2 regions of the Isoptericola sp. Y541 genome follow, and region 2 is predicted to be linked to the other one. Evidence: predicted binding sites of a transcription regulator. Region 2 holds the regulator's gene; the other holds the start of a gene.
The links. Region 2 encodes LexA, which represses DNA repair genes until DNA is damaged. Its sites were predicted from a motif close to TCGAACANNTGTTCGA; they were not measured.
Positions count from the first base shown of each region.

Region 1: the regulator LexA is predicted to act here: its motif matches at 4,495-4,510, upstream of ruvA (Holliday junction branch migration protein RuvA).

Region 1 covers NZ_JCAIUJ010000003.1:302,368-311,080, forward strand. The annotation lists gene secD (protein translocase subunit SecD) at 1-1,966, opposite strand, end outside; gene yajC (preprotein translocase subunit YajC) at 2,086-2,523, opposite strand; gene ruvB (Holliday junction branch migration DNA helicase RuvB) at 2,718-3,851, opposite strand; gene ruvA (Holliday junction branch migration protein RuvA) at 3,844-4,464, opposite strand; gene ruvC (crossover junction endodeoxyribonuclease RuvC) at 4,589-5,179, opposite strand; gene AC1C2V_RS09860 (YebC/PmpR family DNA-binding transcriptional regulator) at 5,389-6,150, opposite strand; gene pdxT (pyridoxal 5'-phosphate synthase glutaminase subunit PdxT) at 6,158-6,805, opposite strand; gene AC1C2V_RS09870 (NUDIX hydrolase) at 6,802-7,407, opposite strand; gene hrpB (ATP-dependent helicase HrpB) at 7,592-8,713, opposite strand, start outside.
Region 2 covers NZ_JCAIUJ010000006.1:206,857-215,569, reverse strand. The annotation lists gene AC1C2V_RS14620 (PP2C family protein-serine/threonine phosphatase) at 1-226, opposite strand, end outside; gene AC1C2V_RS14615 (HelD family protein) at 412-2,727, shown strand; gene serA (phosphoglycerate dehydrogenase) at 2,770-4,008, shown strand; gene AC1C2V_RS14605 (DUF5302 domain-containing protein) at 4,083-4,268, opposite strand; gene nrdR (transcriptional regulator NrdR) at 4,408-4,938, opposite strand; gene AC1C2V_RS14595 (LysM peptidoglycan-binding domain-containing protein) at 5,105-5,443, opposite strand; gene lexA (transcriptional repressor LexA) at 5,691-6,509, shown strand; gene AC1C2V_RS14585 (L-lactate dehydrogenase) at 6,562-7,521, opposite strand; gene AC1C2V_RS14580 (ATP-dependent DNA helicase) at 7,531-8,713, opposite strand, start outside.

The DNA.
Region 1 (8,713 bases), on a different contig from region 2:
GCGCGGGCTCCCGCTCAGGCTCCGTGCCCTCGACCGCCGGGGCCTCGGCCACCGCGGACCCAGAGGCCTCGTCCGGCGTCGCCGCCGTGTCCCTCGCGGCGGGCTCCGCCGCGCGGACGCGTCCCGCACCCACGTACCGCGGCCCGGAGCCGACGCGCAGCCGCTCGGCAGACAGGCCCGACCATCGGTGGCCGTCGCGGAAGAACGGGATCTTGGTGAGGACCTCCATCATCGGGTGCGTGAACCAGAAGACGACCGCCACGTCGATGATCGTCGTCAGACCCAGCGTGAAGGCGAAGCCCTGCACGCCGCCGACGGCGAGGAAGTACAGGATGACCGCGGAGATCAGGTTGACGGCCTTGGCGGCGAGCACCGTGCGCCGCGCGCGGGCCCAGCCCCGCTCCACGGCGTAGGACAGAGTTCTCCCGTCGCGTATCTCGTCACGGATGCGTTCGAAGTACACGATGAACGAGTCCGCCGTGAACCCGATCGCGACGATCAGGCCGGCCACGCCCGCGAGCGAGAGCCGATAGCCCATCCCCCAGGACAGCAGGGCGATCGAGAGGTACGTGATCGCGCCGGCGACCACCAGCGACGCCACCGTGAGCAGACCGAGCGTGCGGTACTGCATCAGCGAGTACACGACCACCAGCGCGAGGCCGATGAGGCCGGCGATCAGGCCGTTGCGCAGCTGCTCGGAGCCGAGGGTCGCGGAGATCTCCTCCTGGCTCTGCACGTCGAACTGGATCGGCAGCGCGCCGAAGCTCAGCTGGTTGGCCAGCGTCGCGGCCGTCTCGCGCGTGAAGCTGCCCGAGATCTGCGCCTGCCCGTCGGCGATCGGCGTGCTCACCGACGGGGCGGAGACGACGAGCCCGTCGAGCACGATGGCGAACTGGTTGCGGGGCTCCTCGAGGGTCGAGATCCGCGTGGTGGTCTCACGGAACTCCTTGGCGCCCTCGCCGTCGAAGTCGAGGAAGACGCCCCACTCGTTGGTGGTGGTGCCGTTCGGCCCGGGCACGAGGCCGGAGCTCGCGGAGGAGATGTGTGTGCCGTCGACCTCCATCGGGCCGAGGATGTACTTCACCGCCCCGTCCTCGCCGCAGGTGACCAGCACCGAGTCCGGGTCGTCCCCGCCGCCGCCCTTGAGGTTCGCGGGGTCGGTGCAGTCGAGCGCCTCGAACTGCTCCTGCACCTCGGGCGTGATCTGTGCGAGATCGCTCGGGTCGGCGGCCGCGGCGTCGTCGCCCTCGGTGGTCGTCGGCGACGGCTCCGGCTCCTCGGCCGCGTCCCCGCCCGACGTCGCCGTCGCGGTCGGCGCTTCCGTCGGGTCGGTGTCGGCCGGCAACGAGAGCGGCGCGCCGGCACCCTTGCCGTTCGGGCTCGTGTCCGCGGCGTCGTCGCCCGCGGCGTCGTCGCCCGCGGCGTCGTCGCCCGCAGCGTCGTCGCCCGCAGCGTCGTCGCCCGCGGCGTCGTCGCCTGCAGCGTCCTCGCTCGGCGACGGGCTGGCCGACGGGTCCTCGCTGGGCTCCTGGATCGGGGTGCCGGCCGCATAGGTCAGCACGGGGCGGAAGCGCATCTGGGCCGGCTGCGAGACGAGGTCGATGGTCTCCTGCGACACCTCGCCGGGGATGCCGACGACGATGTTGCCCGAGCCCTGGCTCGTGATCTCGGCTTCGCTGACGCCCGAGGAGTCGATGCGCTGCCGGATGACGTTGATCGACTCCTGCACGGTCTCCGACGTCACGTCGGAGCCGTCCGTGGACACCGGCGTCAGGACGATCTGCGTGCCGCCCTGCAGGTCGAGCGCCAAGCCCGGGGCAAAGCTCGCGCCGTCGGGGTCGTCAGCCGTCTTGGGGCTGAAGAAGACGCCGGAACCGAGCGCGATGAAGGGCAGGACGATCGTCAGGATCGTGAAGACCACGAGGGTGCGTGCCGGACGCGACCGCTTCGTGCGTGAGTTCGCCAACTTCTGTCTCTTCCCGTCTGCGCGCCGGTGGGTCGACGCGTGATGGCGCCGGCCGGGATCACCCCGACCGGCGCGGTGTCAGTCGAGCGGGCGCGAGCGCCCGCCGTCGCGTGTCACTGCTACTTGTTGCCGGTCTCGCCCTCGTCGCGACGCTGCTGGTCCCGGTACTCCCGCTGCGCGGTGTCCAGGCTCGACAGGTCGTCGGGGACGTCGACGTGATCGGCGCCGGAGGTGATCGTACCGGTCTCGGCGTCGTCGCTTGTGACGTCCGTCTCGTCAGCGGCGTCAACGGCGTCGTCCACCGGCGTGTCGACACGCTTGGCGATCGCGGCACGCAGCCAGCGGGACCGGTTGCCAGGCGTGGACTCGATGGTGACGGTGTCGTTCGCCTCGTCGATCTCCACGACCGTGCCGAACTGGCCCGAGCCGGTCATGACCTCCTGGCCCGGCGCGAGCTGCGACCGGAACTCGGCCTGCTGCTTCTGCTGCTTGCGCGTCCGCGAGCTCATGAAGAACATGAGGCCCGCGAGGACCACGAAGAGGATGATGAGTTCCACGGAGCGTCCTTGTCTGTCACTGCCCGCCCATGGCGGGCGTCTGGGGCGCGCCGGTCGACGCGCCATGCGCAGGGGTCTGCGCACACGGGACCAACGAGCATGGCGCCCGTCGAGTTCCACACACCGACCGTCGATGGTCGGTGCCTCACCCAGTCTAGGCGGTCGACGGCCACCCGCCGACGCGCGGCCCCGGTTTAGTCCGCCGGGTCGGCCCGGCCGCCCGCCCGGCCGCCCGCCCGGCCGCCCGCCCGGCCGCCCTCGGTGTCGTCGAAGTGCGTGCCCGACACGGCCGCGCCCCAGGCGCCGGGCGGGGGCGTGAGGCCGAGGTGCTCCCACGCGGCGGGTGTCGCGACCCGGCCGCGCGGAGTCCGGCCCAGGAGGCCCTCACGCACCAGGTACGGCTCGGCGACGGTCTCCACCGTGTCCGGCTCCTCCCCGACCGTCATCGCCAGCGTGCCCAGGCCCACCGGGCCGCCGCCGAACCGGCGGCACACGGCGTCCAGGACGGAGCGGTCGAGCCGGTCCAGGCCGATCAGGTCGACCTCGTAGACCTCGAGCGCGGCGCGTGCCGCCCGGAGGTCCAGGCCGCCGTCCCCGCGCACCTGGGCCCAGTCGCGCACCCGGCGCAGCAGCCGGTTCGCGACGCGGGGCGTACCGCGCGAGCGACCGGCGATCTCGTGCGCCGCGGCGTGCTGGATGTCGACGCCCATCAACCCTGCCGAGCGGATGATGACGCGCTCGAGCTCGGCCGCGTCGTAAAAGTCCAGGTGGCCGGTGAAGCCGAAGCGGTCGCGCAGCGGCGCGGGCAGCAGGCCCGACCGGGTCGTGGCGCCCACCACGGTGAACGGCGGCAGCGCCAGCGGGATCGCGCTGGCCCCGGCGCCCTTGCCGACCACCACGTCGACCCGGAAGTCCTCCATCGCCACGTACAGCAGCTCCTCGGCGGGCCGGGCAAGGCGGTGGATCTCGTCGATGAACAGCACCTCGCCCTCCTCGAGCGAGGACAGCACCGCGGCCAGGTCGCCCGCGTGCTGGATCGCCGGGCCGCTGGTGACCCGCATCGGCGTGCCGAGCTCGGCGGCGATGATCATGGCGAGCGTCGTCTTGCCGAGCCCCGGTGGCCCGGAGAGGAGCACGTGGTCGGGTGCGGCGTCCCGGGCCAGTGCCGCCTGCAGCACCAGGGAGAGCTGATCGCGCACCACCCGTTGGCCGACGAACTCGTCGAGCTTCTTGGGCCGCAGCGCCGCCTCGGCGGCCCGCTCGACGTCGTCGGCCGACGAGGTGACGAGCCGCTCGCCGCCGTATTCGGGTTCGAGCGGCTCAGCCACGGCGGCCACCGAGCGACTGCAGGGCCGCCCGCAGCGTCGCCGCCACGTCGACCGGGCCCTCGTCGTCCTGCTCCGCGAGCACCCGGTCGACCGTGTCCTGGGCCACCTTGGCGGCCCATCCCAGGCCCACCAACGCCTCGACCACCTGGTCCCGCGCAGTGTCTCCCCCGCCCACGGGCGCGACGTCGGCCACCGCGCCGGCGGCACCACTGGGCGCGCCCAACTTGCCGGTCAGCTCGAGCACGAGGCGCTGGGCGCTCTTGGGGCCGACGCCGGGGATCCGGCGCAGCGCCGCCAGGTCCTCCGACGCGACGGCCCGGCGCAGGGCGTCGGGGGTCAGCACGGCGAGCATCGCCAGGGCGATCCGCGGCCCGACGCCCGAGACCGACTGCGCGGTCTCGAAGACCTCGCGCTCGTCGGCGTCCGCGAACCCGAACACCGTCATCGAGTCCTCGCGGACCACGAGCGTCGTGTGCAGCTGCGCACGCTCACCCGGGCGCAACCCGGCGAGCGTGCCCGGGGTGGCGTGCACGAGGTAGCCCACCCCGCCCACGTCGAGCACGGCCCGCTCCAGCGTCACGTGCGTGACCGTGCCGGTCAGGGAGGCGATCACCGTTGTCCTTTCGTCGAGCAGGGCCGTCCGTCGAACACCCGTACGAGGCGCCACTGTAACAACCGGCGCCGACGCCCCCACCCACGACACGAGTGCCGGCCCGCCATCGACGGGAGCGCCGCGGTCAGCGCGGGGTGCGGGACGGCGCCCCGCGGTGGGAGCCCTTGCGGGCCGTCTGCTCGGCCGCCGCCCACGCGCGCTGCGCGGGGGTGAGCTCGTGCCGCTCCCCGCCCTGCAGGGCTCCTGCCGGCCGCCACAGGTGCGTGACGGCGAGGGCGAGCGCGTCGGCGGCGTCGGCCGGTCGCGGCAGCTCGTCCAGGCCCAGGATGCGCGCGATCATGCGCTGCACCTGCTCCTTGCCCGCCCGGCCGGAGCCGGTCACCGCGGCCTTGACCTCGCTCGGGGTGTGCATCGCCACCGGGATGCCGCGCCGTGCGGCCGCGACCATCGCCAGCCCCGCCACCTGGGCCGTGCCCATGACCGTGCCGAGGTTGTGCTGGGCGAAGACCCGCTCGACCGCGACGACATCGGGCACATGCCGGTCCAGCCACTCCTCGAGCCCGGACGCGACGTGCAGCAGCCGCAGGTCGACGCTCGAGGCCGGGTCGCTGCCCACGACGCCCACGTCGACGAGCCGCGCCCGCCGCCCCGGCAGCGAGTCGACGACACCGACACCGCACCGGGTCAGCCCCGGATCCACCCCCAGCACGCGCACGTCGTCACCTTCTCACGCAGGTCGCCGAGGTAGTCCCAGATTCGCCGAGGTAGTTCGAAATTCCGCGAGATAGTTCGATCCTCGGCGAGGTAGTGCGCCATCTTGCGGTCTGCGAACTACCTCGCGGAATTTCGAACTACCTCGGCGAATCAGGGACTACCTCGCCGCGGGGGCGGCGGGGTGGGGGGTGGGGGACGTGTCGGGAGTGGTCAGTCCTCTTCGTCGAGCGCCGCCATGACCTCGTCGGAGGCGTCGAAGTTGGCGTAGACGTTCTGCACGTCGTCGCTGTCCTCGAGCGCGTCGATGAGGCGCAGGATCTTGCGCGCGCCCTCGACGTCGACCTCGACCTCCATGGACGGGTGCCACACGGAGTCGGCGGAGTCGTACTCGATGCCCGCCTCCTGGATCGCGGTGCGCACGGCAACGAGGTCGGTGGCCTCGCAGAGGACCTCGATGAACTCGCCCTCGTCGCTGACGTCCTCGGCGCCGGCATCGAGCGCCGCGAGCATGACGTCGTCCTCGGTGACGCCCTCGGCCTTGGGCACGACGACAAGACCCTTGCGGGAGAACAGGTACGACACCGAGCCCGGCTCGGCGAGGTTGCCGCCGTTGCGGCTGAACGCGAGGCGCACCTCGGAGGCGGCACGGTTCTTGTTGTCGGTGAGGCACTCGACGAGGACGGCGATGCCGTTCGCCCCGTAGCCCTCGTACATGATCGTCTGGTAGTCGACGGCGTCGGCGCCCTCGCCGGAGCCGCGCTTGAGCGCGCGCTCGATGTTGTCGTTCGGGACCGACGACTTCTTGGCCTTCTGGACGGCGTCGAACAGCGTGGGGTTGCCCGCCAGGTCACCGCCCCCGGTGCGCGCGGCGACCTCGATGTTCTTGATCAGCTTCGCGAAGAGCTTGCCGCGCTTGGCGTCGATCGCAGCCTTCTTGTGCTTGGTCGTGGCCCACTTGGAGTGACCTGACATGCGCTCCCTAACTCCTTCGCGATGCTTGGACGAGCCGGACGAACAGCCCGTGCACCCGCGCATCCCCCGTGATCTCCGGGTGGAAGGCGGTGGCGAGCAGCCGTTCCTGACGTGCTGCGACGATCTTACCGGCGGCCGCGCCCACCGTGGAGCCGTCCGCCCAACGGTCGGGCATCCGGGCCAGCACCTCGACGTCGGGGCCGGCCGACTCGACCCAGGGCGCCCGGATGAACGCGGTGCGCACAGGGACGCCGTCCGGCACGTCGGAGATGCCCGAGACCTGCAGGTCCGCCTCGAACGAGTCGACCTGCCGGCCGAAGGCGTTGCGTCGCACCACGACGTCCATGCCGCCGAGGGTGCGCTGGTCGGCGGTGCCGCCCTCGATGCGGTCCGCGAGCAGGATCATTCCCGCGCACGACCCGAAGACGGGCAGCCCCTGCCCGATCGCGCGGCGCAGGGGGTCGGCGAGCTCGAACAGCCGCAGCAGCTTGTCGATGGTGGTCGACTCCCCGCCGGGTAGCACGAGCCCGTCGACGGCCTCGAGCTCGGCGGGGCGGCGCACTCGGACGGCCCGGGCCCCGGCGGACTCGAGGGCGGAGGCGTGCTCGCGCACGTCGCCCTGCAGGGCGAGCACCCCGATCGTGGGTGCGCTCACCAGCGATCCTCCGGGATCTCGACCTGCGGTTCCTGAGCCTGTCGAAGGGCGACCGGCGAGGTGGGCTCGTCGTCGTACTGCGTGCCCAGGTGGCGCACCGTGCCGTCCCAGCCGCGGGCGAGGGCGTCGACGACGTCCGGCAGCACGGTCGGGAAGACCTCGCGTGTCTCGGCGCGCAGCTCCGCGGTCGTGAGCCAGCGCATCTCGTCCAGGACGTCGCGCTCCACCGGTGTCCACCCGGCGTCGGTCGGCTCGTGGCCGCCGTCGACCCGCGCGACGAAGAAGACCTCGTCCTGACGGCAGGTCTCGGCGAAGAACCGGAAGATCCCCGCGCGGGTGGCCACCGGGCCCACCAGGTCGTCGGGGGTGAGCTCCAGGCCGGCCTCCTCGCGCACCTCGCGCAGCGCGGCCTCGACCTCGCTCTCGCCCGGGTCGATCCCGCCGCCGACGGTGAACCACCACGACCGCTCGGGTTGGTCAGCGTCGTGCCCGCGCACCAGCAGCACGCGGTCCGCCTCGTCGAGCAGGATCACGCGGGCCGCACGACGGTGCTTGAGGCCGTCCGGCCCGGTGACCCAGTCGTCGCCGAGGGGCGGCGTCACCAGCCCCGCTCCGCCAGGCGCACGGGCGCCGGCTCGGCCTCGACGTCGATGCCGTGGTTCACGACTGACGGGGAACGTGCATCCATGGTGCCCATGCTAGCCAAGGGCACGGCCCCGCCCAGAACCTGTCGCCCAGACGCTCGGCAAGCCGTCACCGCGACGGATGAGATCAGGGCAGCCCCGCTCACTGGCGAGGTTTTACTCGTTTGGTCGGGAGGGCGGTGAGTGGGTCTTCCGGCCACGGATGGCGCGGGTAGCGGGCCCGCAGGTCGGCTCGGACCTGGGGATAGCCCCGCTTCCAGAAGGAGGCGAGATCGCTCGTGATCGCGACCGGACGTCGTGCGGGCGACAGCAGGTGCAGAACGACCGGGACACGACGGTCCGCGACGGCTGGAGTCGCAGTCCAGCCGAATACCTCCTGCAGCTTCACTGCGAGGACCGGCGACTCGGCGCCGTCGTAAGCGAGTCGAACCTCGGAGCCCGACGGGACCTGGAGCCGTTCCGGTGCTAGCTCACCGAACCGGGCTGCCGCGGGCCATGGCAGTAGTCGCCGGAGGGCCGAAGCCACGTCGATGTGGGCAAGATCGCGCGAGCCTCGCACCGAGGCGAGCTCGGTACCCAGCCATTCGTCAAGATCGGCCAGCAGCGCTTCGTCGTCGACCGCAGGCCACGGGGCGCCGAGGCGGGCGTGGCAGAACGCGAGCCGCTCCCGCAGGGCGAGTGCGGCCTCTGACCAGCGCAGTACGGACAGACCGCTGCGCCGGATACCGTCGCGGACGGCCGCTTGGACGAGCAGCCGGTCGGGTTTTGCCAGCGGGACGTCGCCCAGCACGATCGCGCCGAGCGCCTCGACACGCCGCGTCACGATCCGGCCGTCGTCCCAACGGATCTGGTCGGTGGTCGAGACGAGGTCGCCTGCGATGTCTCGCGCGGTCTGCTCATCGATCGGCGCCGCGGAACGGATCCGGGCGTCGGCGCGACCGGGTGCCCGGTCAGCGACCGCGATCGCCAGCCAGGTCGTGGTCCGCAACGGCGACTGCAGATCCAGCGCTGCACCCGTACCACCAGACATCTGATACGTCGCCGAGTCGATCCCCCGGGCCCGCGCGATCCGATCCGGATACGCCAACCCCGCCACGATCCCCACCGCGAGATCGTCCGGTACTCCGTGCGTCCCCCGACCAGCCCGCCCACCCGACGGGTCGCCGGTCGGCGCGCCTCGGCCGAGGCGCTTCGTCTCTTCTCGCCAGCGGGCCGTCGCTCCGCGGTCCTCACCACGGCGAAGGGCTCGCCAGCGGGCCGGTAG
Region 2 (8,713 bases):
CCAGGAGCACGCAGTCCACCCCGGGGACACCGCCAGGTCGAGCTAGCGCCTCCACCGCCTCCGCGACGGAGCGCGCGCGGCGCAGCGCGACCTCGACCCCCGCGTCCTCGAGCAGCTCCGTGACGAGCAGCGCGTCCCCGTCGTCGTCCTCGACGAGGAGCACGGTCGCCGTCGCGTCCTCGACCGGCCCCTCGGGCCCGGCTCGCAGGACGTCGCCGCTGCTCATGGGCCAGATCCTAGCCCGCACCCCACCTCGGGCGCGGTGCCCCCCGCCCGGCGCGTCGCCTCTCGGCCCGTGGACGTCGTGCCCGATGCCCGGCCAGATCTGCAATGATGGTCCGCCGCACGAGGCCGCGCCGTTGCACGTGCGTGGCGCGATTGATGCGGCGTGATTGATGCTGGGGAGGTTGCGTGGCGGGCAGGCACGACGAGCTGGCACGTGAGCAAGGGGTCGTCGATCACCTCTACGCGAGACTGGACGAGCTGCGACGCGCGACGCGCGAACGGCTCGCGGACGTACGGAGGTCGGGACCCTCGGGCTCACCGCAGAACCGCAGCGAACGGGACGCCTTCGCCACCCTGTACGAGGACCGCGTGGCACAGCTCGACGCGGTCGAGGACCGGCTCGCCTTCGGGCGGCTCGACCTCGACGACGGCGTCACCCGGTATGTCGGGCGGATCGGGCTCGCGGACGACGAGCACGTCTCGCTGCTCACCGACTGGCGCGCGCCCGCCGCTACCGCCTTCTACCGCGCCACCGCCCTGCACCCGTCCGGCGTCCGCCGGCGCCGGCACCTCGTGACCACCCGCCGCACCGTGACGGGGCTCGAGGACGAGGTGCTCGACCTGGACGCGCTGGCGACCGGCGACGGTGGGGCGACGGGCGCCGACGGTGCCCTCGCGGCGTCGACGCTCTCGGGCGAGGGTGCCCTGCTCGCGTCGCTCGCCGCGCGCCGCACCGGCCGGATGACCGACATCGTCGCGACTATCCAGGCGGAGCAGGACCGCATCATCCGGGCCGACCTCGCCGGGGCGCTGGTGGTCCAGGGCGGGCCTGGCACCGGCAAGACGGCAGTCGCACTGCACCGCGCTGCCTACCTCCTGTACGCCCACCGACGCGTGCTCGAGCGCAGCGGCGTCCTGCTCGTCGGTCCCAGCCGGGCCTTCCTGCGCTACATCGACCAGGTGCTCCCCTCCCTCGGCGAGACGGGCGTCGTGGCGACGACGGTGGGCGAGCTGCTGCCCGGGGTGCGGGCGACCGCCTTCGACCCGGCGGCCGCCGCGCGCATCAAGGGACGCCTCGTCTGGCGCGACATCGTCCGCCGGGCCGTGCGGGCCCGCGAGCGGATCCCCGCCCAGGACGTGCGGTTCCAGCTGGAGGGGTACGACCTCGCCGTGCGGCCGCGCGACGTGCGCGAGGCCATCGCCCGCGCCCGGCGTACCCACAAGCCGCACAACGAGGCCCGGTCCGCGTTCGTGCGGGAGATGCTGTCCCGCCTCGTCGACCAGTACCGCACGGTGTCCGACAACGACCTCGCGCCGGAGGACGTCACGATGGTCACCGAGGACCTGCGCTCGCACCGGGACGTGCGCGTCGCCCTCAACCTCGCGTGGTTCCCCATCACGCCCGAGAAGCTCGTCGCCGACCTCTTCGCGAAGCCGCACCGCCTCGCGGAGGCAGCTCCTGAGCTCTCGGCGGCCGATCGCGCTGCGCTGCGCCGGTCGCCCGACGCGCCGTGGACCGAGTCCGACGTCCCCCTGCTGGACGAGGCGGCCGAGCTGCTGGGCGAGGACGACTCCATCGCGCGTGCCGAGGCCCACACCCGCGCGTCCGAGCGGGCCGCGGAGCTCGAGTACGCCCGGTCGGTACTCGAGTCCACCGGCGCGGGCGGCGGGCTCGTGGACGCCGAGACCCTGGCATCCCGCTTCGAGTCCACCGGCCCGCAGCTGACCACAGCCGAGCGCGCGGCCGGGGACCGCAGCTGGACCTACGGGCACGTGGTCGTGGACGAGGCCCAGGAGCTGTCACCGATGGCGTGGCGGATGCTGGTCCGACGCGTGCCCACGCGGTCGATGACCATCGTCGGCGACGTCGCGCAGACATCGTCCCCTGCGGGGGCACGGTCGTGGGCGGGCGCGCTCGACCCCGTGCTGGGCGGCTCGTGGCGCCTCGAGGAGCTCACGATCAGCTACCGCACCCCGGCCGAGGTGGCCGACGCCGCGCAGCGCATGGCGACCGCGGCCGACCTCCCGGTCTCCCCCCTCACGGCGGCCCGGCAGGTGGACCGCGCACTGGAGCTGCTGCGCGTCGACGACCCCGACCCCTCCGCGCCGGCCCTCGTCCAGGAGGTCGTCGACCAGGTCGTCGCGCTGGCGGGCGAGTTCGTGGAGTCCGACGGCGCGGGCCGGGTGGCGGTGATCGCCCCCGGCGACCGCGTCCCGGCGCTCCGCGAGGCCGTGCGGTCCGCCGTCGCGCAGCGGCTGGGCGCCGAGGGCGCGCGGCTCCTCGCCCAGCGTCCCGACGACGCCCAGGTGAGCGTCCTCGACCCGCGCGCGGCCAAGGGCCTGGAGTTCGACGCCGTCGTCCTGGTCGAGCCTGCCGCCGTCGCGGACGGCCCCGGCCGCTCTTCCGACCTGTACGTCGCCATGACCCGGCCGACCCAGCGGCTCGTGATCGTGCACGGGCAGCCGCTGCCCGCCGGAATCGTGGAGCCGGCCGTGGCGTGAGACGGGTTTGTGGGCGCCGACGGGACAGCGCACCATGGGGGCGTGCTGCGCGCCCTGTTGCTCGAGAACGTCCATCCTGTCGCCGCCCAGAATCTCCGTGACGCGGGGATCGAGGTCGTCACGCGCTCCGGTGCGCTCGACGAGGCCGAGCTGATCGAGTCCCTCGCGGACTTCCAGATCCTCGGCATCCGGTCCAAGACCACCGTCACCCGGAAGGTCCTGGCGAGCGTGCCCGGGCTGCTCGCCGTGGGGACGTTCTCCATCGGCACCAACCAGATCGATCTCGACGCCGCCGCGGCCCACGGCGTCGCCGTGTTCAACGCGCCGTACTCGAACACCCGGTCGGTGGTGGAGCTCGCCGTCTCCGAGATCATCGCCCTGACCCGGCGACTCACGGTGCGCGACAAGGCGCTGCACGACGGCGTGTGGGACAAGACCGCCGACGGCGCGCACGAGGTGCGCGGCCGCACGCTGGGCATCATCGGGTACGGCAACATCGGCTCACAGCTCTCCGTCCTGGCGGAGAACCTCGGGCTGCGCGTCGTCTTCTACGACACGGCCGAGAAGCTGGCGCTCGGCAACGCGCGCCGCGTCGAGACGATCGAGGAGCTCCTCGCGGTCGCCGACGCCGTGACCATCCACGTCGACGGCCGTCCCGGCAACGCCGGGCTCTTCGGCGCGGACCTCTTCGCGGGGATGAAGCCTGGGGCCATCTTCCTCAACCTGTCCCGCGGCTTCGTCGTCGACGTGGAGGCGCTCCGCGAGCACATCCTGTCGGGCCACCTCGGCGGCGCCGCCGTCGACGTCTTCCCGACCGAACCCAAAAAGCGCGGCGACGAGTTCACCTCGCCCCTGCGGGGGCTGCCGAACGTCATCCTGACGCCGCACGTCGGCGGCTCGACGGAGGAGGCCCAGGAGGCCATCGGCGAGTTCGTGTCCAAGAAGGTCCGCGACTTCGTGCAGACGGGATCCACCACGCTGTCCGTGAACCTGCCGGGCCTGCAGCTCGCGCACACCGGTGTCGGCCGCATCATGCTGCTGCACCGCAACGTCCCGGGCGTCCTCGCGGCCGTCAACCAGGTCTTCGCCGACCACGGCGCCAACATCGAGGCACAGATGCTCGCGACGCGCGGGGAGATCGGGTACGTCGTGACCGACATCTCGGACGTGACGCAACGGGGCGCCTCGGCCAAGCTCCAGGAGATGCCCTCGACGATCCGGCTGCGCATCCGCGACGCTTTCGAGCGTCCCGAGTTCCCGCCCGGGCCGGCCGCCGGCTGACCTCGACGACGCCGATGCGCGAAGGGCGCCCCCGGAGTTCCGGGGGCGCCCTTCGCGCGCGTGGTCGAGATCGCTCAGCCGGACTTGCGGCGGAACATCTTCTGGACCGGACCGGCGGTCTCGGAGCCGTGGACCTGTCCCGTGTTCGCGTCCTTGCCCGTGGTCGGGTGGCTGGCTGCGTTCTTCTTCTCCAGCGCCTCCCGGAAGCGCGCCTTCGTATCCTCGCTGGGCTTCTCCGCCCGTGAATTGTCCGTCGTCATCACGATCACCTCGTCGTCCGTCGGGGTGGGCGTGCTGGCACGGCCATCCGCGCAAGCACCTGATCCGGTCCAGCATGCGCTACCGCCATCCGGGACGCCAGGGCATTTCGGGCGTCGGACGCGCGGGCGCCGGACGCCGTCATTCCGTGCCGTCCCCGGCCGCCGCCCGCGCACCGACCGCATCCCGGCCGTCCCCGGCCTCGTCCCCGTCGTCGTCACGGGTCTCGCGCTCGGCGCGCAGCGACGTGATGGCGCTCTCGAAGTCCTCGAGCGACTCGAACGACTGGTAGACGCTGGCGAAGCGCAGGTAGGCGACCTCGTCGAGCTCGCGCAGCGGCCCGAGGATCGCGAGCCCCACCTCGTTGGCCTCGATCTCCGGGCGCCCAGAAGCGCGCAGGGTCTCCTCCACCTTCTGCGCCAGCACGGCCAGGTCGTCGGCGCTCACCGGACGCCCCTGGCAGGCCTTGCGCACCCCGGACACCACCTTGTCCCGGCTGAAGGGCTCGGTGACGCCGGAGCGCTTCGCGACCGACAGGCTCGCGGTCTCGATGGTGGTGAAGCGGCGCTGGCACGCGGGGCACTGCCGGCGACGACGGATGGACGCACCGTCGTCGGAGGTGCGCGAGTCGATGACTCGCGAGTCCGCGTGGCGGCAGAACGGGCAGTGCATCGCTGGTCTCCTGCGCTCGGCTCCGGACCGGCGCCCGGCTGCCCGACAAGGTAAGCGCCCGGTGACGCTCGGCGCAAGCAGGCCCGTCATGGACCGGGCGCCCTGCTGCACCGTGGTGCGCGCCCGTGATGCGCGCCACGCTCGGTCCAGGAAGTGCGCGCGACGCTCAGTCCAGCGGGAGGATCACCATCTGGCCGGTCAGCAGCTCCGCCGACGCCAGCCCGTTCAGCTCGCGCAGCTCCGCGACCACGTCCCGCACGTCCTCCCCCGCCCCGCGCACCGCGCTCGCGTACTGCCACAGCGTCTCGCCCGGGGCGACCGTGTGCAGCCGGACCTCCACGCCGGACCCCGGCGACTCCGCCACCGCGCGCTGACCGGCGAGCCCCGCACCCACCAGGACGAGCACGACGAGCACCATGATCACGACGCGGCCGCGCCGCGTGAGCCGCAGGCCACCGAGCCCCAGAAAGCCGGTCACGTCCTTGGTCGCGCTCGAGGTGGTCATCATCCCGTCCTCCGGTCCACGTCGCGGTTGCCGGCTTCGCCGGCTTCGTCGAACACACGTTCTTCGAACACCTGTACGTCGAACTGCTGTACTAGGTGTACCACGTCCGACCGACACGGTCGAGACCCGATCGAACAGATGTTTGATGTCGGGGGGCATCTGGCCTAGAGTGACGACCAGCGCGATGGAAGGTTTGTCGGATTTCATCGGCCCGGCGGCGGGCCGCCCCTGGAGGACGGAGAACGCGATGACCAGCGGACGGGACCAGGCCCCGGCGACCACGGCGGAGTCGTGGACGGCGACCGCCGACACGGCGACGGACGCCCCCGGCGCCACGCTCGCCTCGGTGAGCGAGCTCACGCCATCCGCCGACCGGCTCACTCCGCGCCAGCGGCGTGTCCTCGAGACCATCCGGAGCTCCGTGGCGGCGCGCGGCTACCCCCCGACCATGCGCGAGATCGGCGAGGCCGTGGGCCTGGCGAGCCCGTCCTCGGTCAAGCACCAGCTCACCACCTTGGAGCGCAAGGGGTACCTGCGGCGCGACCCGAACCGGCCGCGCGCCATCGAGGTCGTCGACCCCGATGCCGGGACCGCGCGCGAGGCGCCGGGCACCGTCGGTGCCCGCACCCCGGGCTTCGTCGCCGGCTCCGTCGCCGGCTCCGTGGCCGGCTCTGACGCCCAGGCGGCCACGCCGCCCTCGTACGTACCGTTGGTGGGCCGGATCGCCGCGGGCGGTCCGATCCTCGCCGAGCAGGTCGTCGAGGACGTCTTCCCGCTCCCGCGGCAGATCGTGGGCGACGGCGACCTGTTCCTGCTGAAGGTCGCGGGCGACTCGATGGTGGACGCGGCGATCTGCGACGGGGACTGGGTCGTGGTGCGTAGCCAGCCCGTCGCGGAGAACGGCGAGGTCGTCGCCGCGATGATCGACGGCGAGGCCACGGTCAAGACGTTCAGGCAGGCGGACGGCCACACCTGGCTGATGCCGCAGAACCCGGCATACTCCCCCATCGCCGGCGACGAGGCACAGGTGCTCGGCCGGGTCGTGGCGGTACTCCGCAGCCTCTGAGCCGCGACGGCGTCACGGCCGCGGCGGCCCGGTCGTCACAGGCCCAGTGTCGTCACAGGCCCAGTCGCTGCTGGACCGCACGCATGCTCTCGGCCGACGCTCGCAGACCCGCGACCTCGTCGTCCGAGAGCGGCGTGTCGATGGTTTCTGCCACGCCGCGCCGGTCGACGAGCGACGGGATCGAGAGGCACACGTCCTCGATCCCGTAGAAGCCGTCGAGGCGTGACGACACGGTCATCACGCGGTGCTCGTCGTTGAGGATCGCCTCGATGATGCGGGTGGCGGCCAGGCCCACGGCGTAGTTGGTCGCCCCCTTGCCCGCGATGACCCGGTAGGCGGACTCGACGACGTCGGTCGCGATCCGGCGCCGCGCCGGCTCGTCGAGCGGCGGCCGGCCGCGGAACGGGCGCCAGTCCAGCAGGGGCACGCCGGCGATCGTGGCCGAGCTCCACAGCACGATCTCCGAGTCACCGTGCTCCCCGGCGATGTTGGCGTGCACGTTTCCGACGGCGACCCCGCAGTGCCGCGAGAGTGTGTCGCGCAGCCGGGACGAGTCGAGCACGGTGCCGCTGCCGAAGACGCGCTCCTGCGGGAGCCCGCTGATCTGCTGGGCCGCATAGGTAACGACGTCCACCGGGTTCGTGACCATGAGGTAGACCGCGTCGGGCGCCACCTCAAGGAGCCGCGGCAGGATCGTGCGGGTCAGGTTGACGGTCGCCTCGGCGAGGTCCAGGCGGGTCTGCCCCGGCTTCTGCTTGGCGCCCGCCGTGACCGCCACGACGTCCGCACCCCGGCACACCTCGATGTCGTCCGAGCCCTCGATCTCGGCCTGCGGGATGAACATGCCGCCGTGCCGCAGGTCCAGGACCTCCGCCTCGACCTTCGCGCGGTTCACGTCCATAAGCGCGACGGACCTGGCGGCGCCCCGGCCGAGCGCCGCGTACGCGAGGGTCGAACCCACCGCGCCGGCGCCGACGATCGCGAGCTTGGTCGTGCTCCGTGTGCCGTTCACTGCTCCAGGCTAGGTGTCGAGCCGACGCAGCGCAGCGCGGACGAGCTCGCCGTCGGTGGTCGGCCAGAAGTCGGGCATCGACCGGGTGAGGAAGGTGCCGTAGCGGGCCGTCGCGAGCCGGGGGTCGAGGACGGCGACGACGCCCCGGTCCTCGCTGCCCCGCACCAGGCGGCCGGAGCCCTGGGCGAGCAGCAGCGCCGCGTGCGTGGCCGAGACCTGCATGAAGCCGTTGCCGCCCGACTCCTCCACGGCCCGCGCCCGTGCGGCCTTGACCGGGTCGTCCGGGCGCGGGAACGGGATACGGTCGACGAGCACGAGCTGGCACGACGGGCCCGGCACGTCCACGCCCTGCCACAGCGAGAGGGTGCCGAAGAGGCACGTCGCCGGGTCGTCGGCGAAGGCCTGGACCAGGGTGGGCAGCTGGTCGTCGCCCTGGCAGAGCACGGGCACGTCGAGCCGCTCGCGCATGGCCTCGGCCGCCGCGAGCGCCGCGCGTCGCGACGAGAACAGGCCGAGCGTGCGGCCCCCGGCCGCCTCGATCAAGCCGGCGATCTCGTCGAGCTGGGCGTCCGTGGTCGGCTCGCGACCGGGGGCGGGCAGGTGTCGGGCCACGTAGAGGATGCCCTGGCGCGGGTAGTCGAAGGGGCTGCCCACGTCGAGCCCGGTCCAGTCCGGGGTCTCGTCGGTGCCGCCCGACCCGGCCAGCCCCAGCGACCGGGCGACGGGGTCGAACGTGCCGCCCAGCGTCAGCGTCGCGGAGGTGAACACCCCTGTCGCCTCGGCGAGCAGGTGCGTGCGGATCAGGCCGGCGACCGCCAGCGGGGCCGCGTGCAGCCGGGTGACGCCGTCACCGGCCCAGGGCGCGTTCTCGGGCGGTCGCGAGCACCACAGCACGTCCGACGTCGTGTCCTCGGCGGCCATCCGCTCCGCGATCTCGAAGAGCTGCAGCACCGCCGACTGCGCCATCTTCATGCCCGCGTCGGGCGCTCCCTGTTCCCGGCCCTTGGGCTCGCCCTGCGGCTTGAGCCGGGTGAGCAGCTCGCGCGCCGCGTCGCGCACCGAGGCGACAGCCGCGCGCAGCTCGTCGGGGAGCCCGAGGGGGAAGCGCTCGGCCGGCGCCGTGGCGAGCAGCGAGCCCAGCCGCTGCGACGCGGCGTCCAGGGCCTCCGTCTCGGTACCCCCGTGCCGCCGC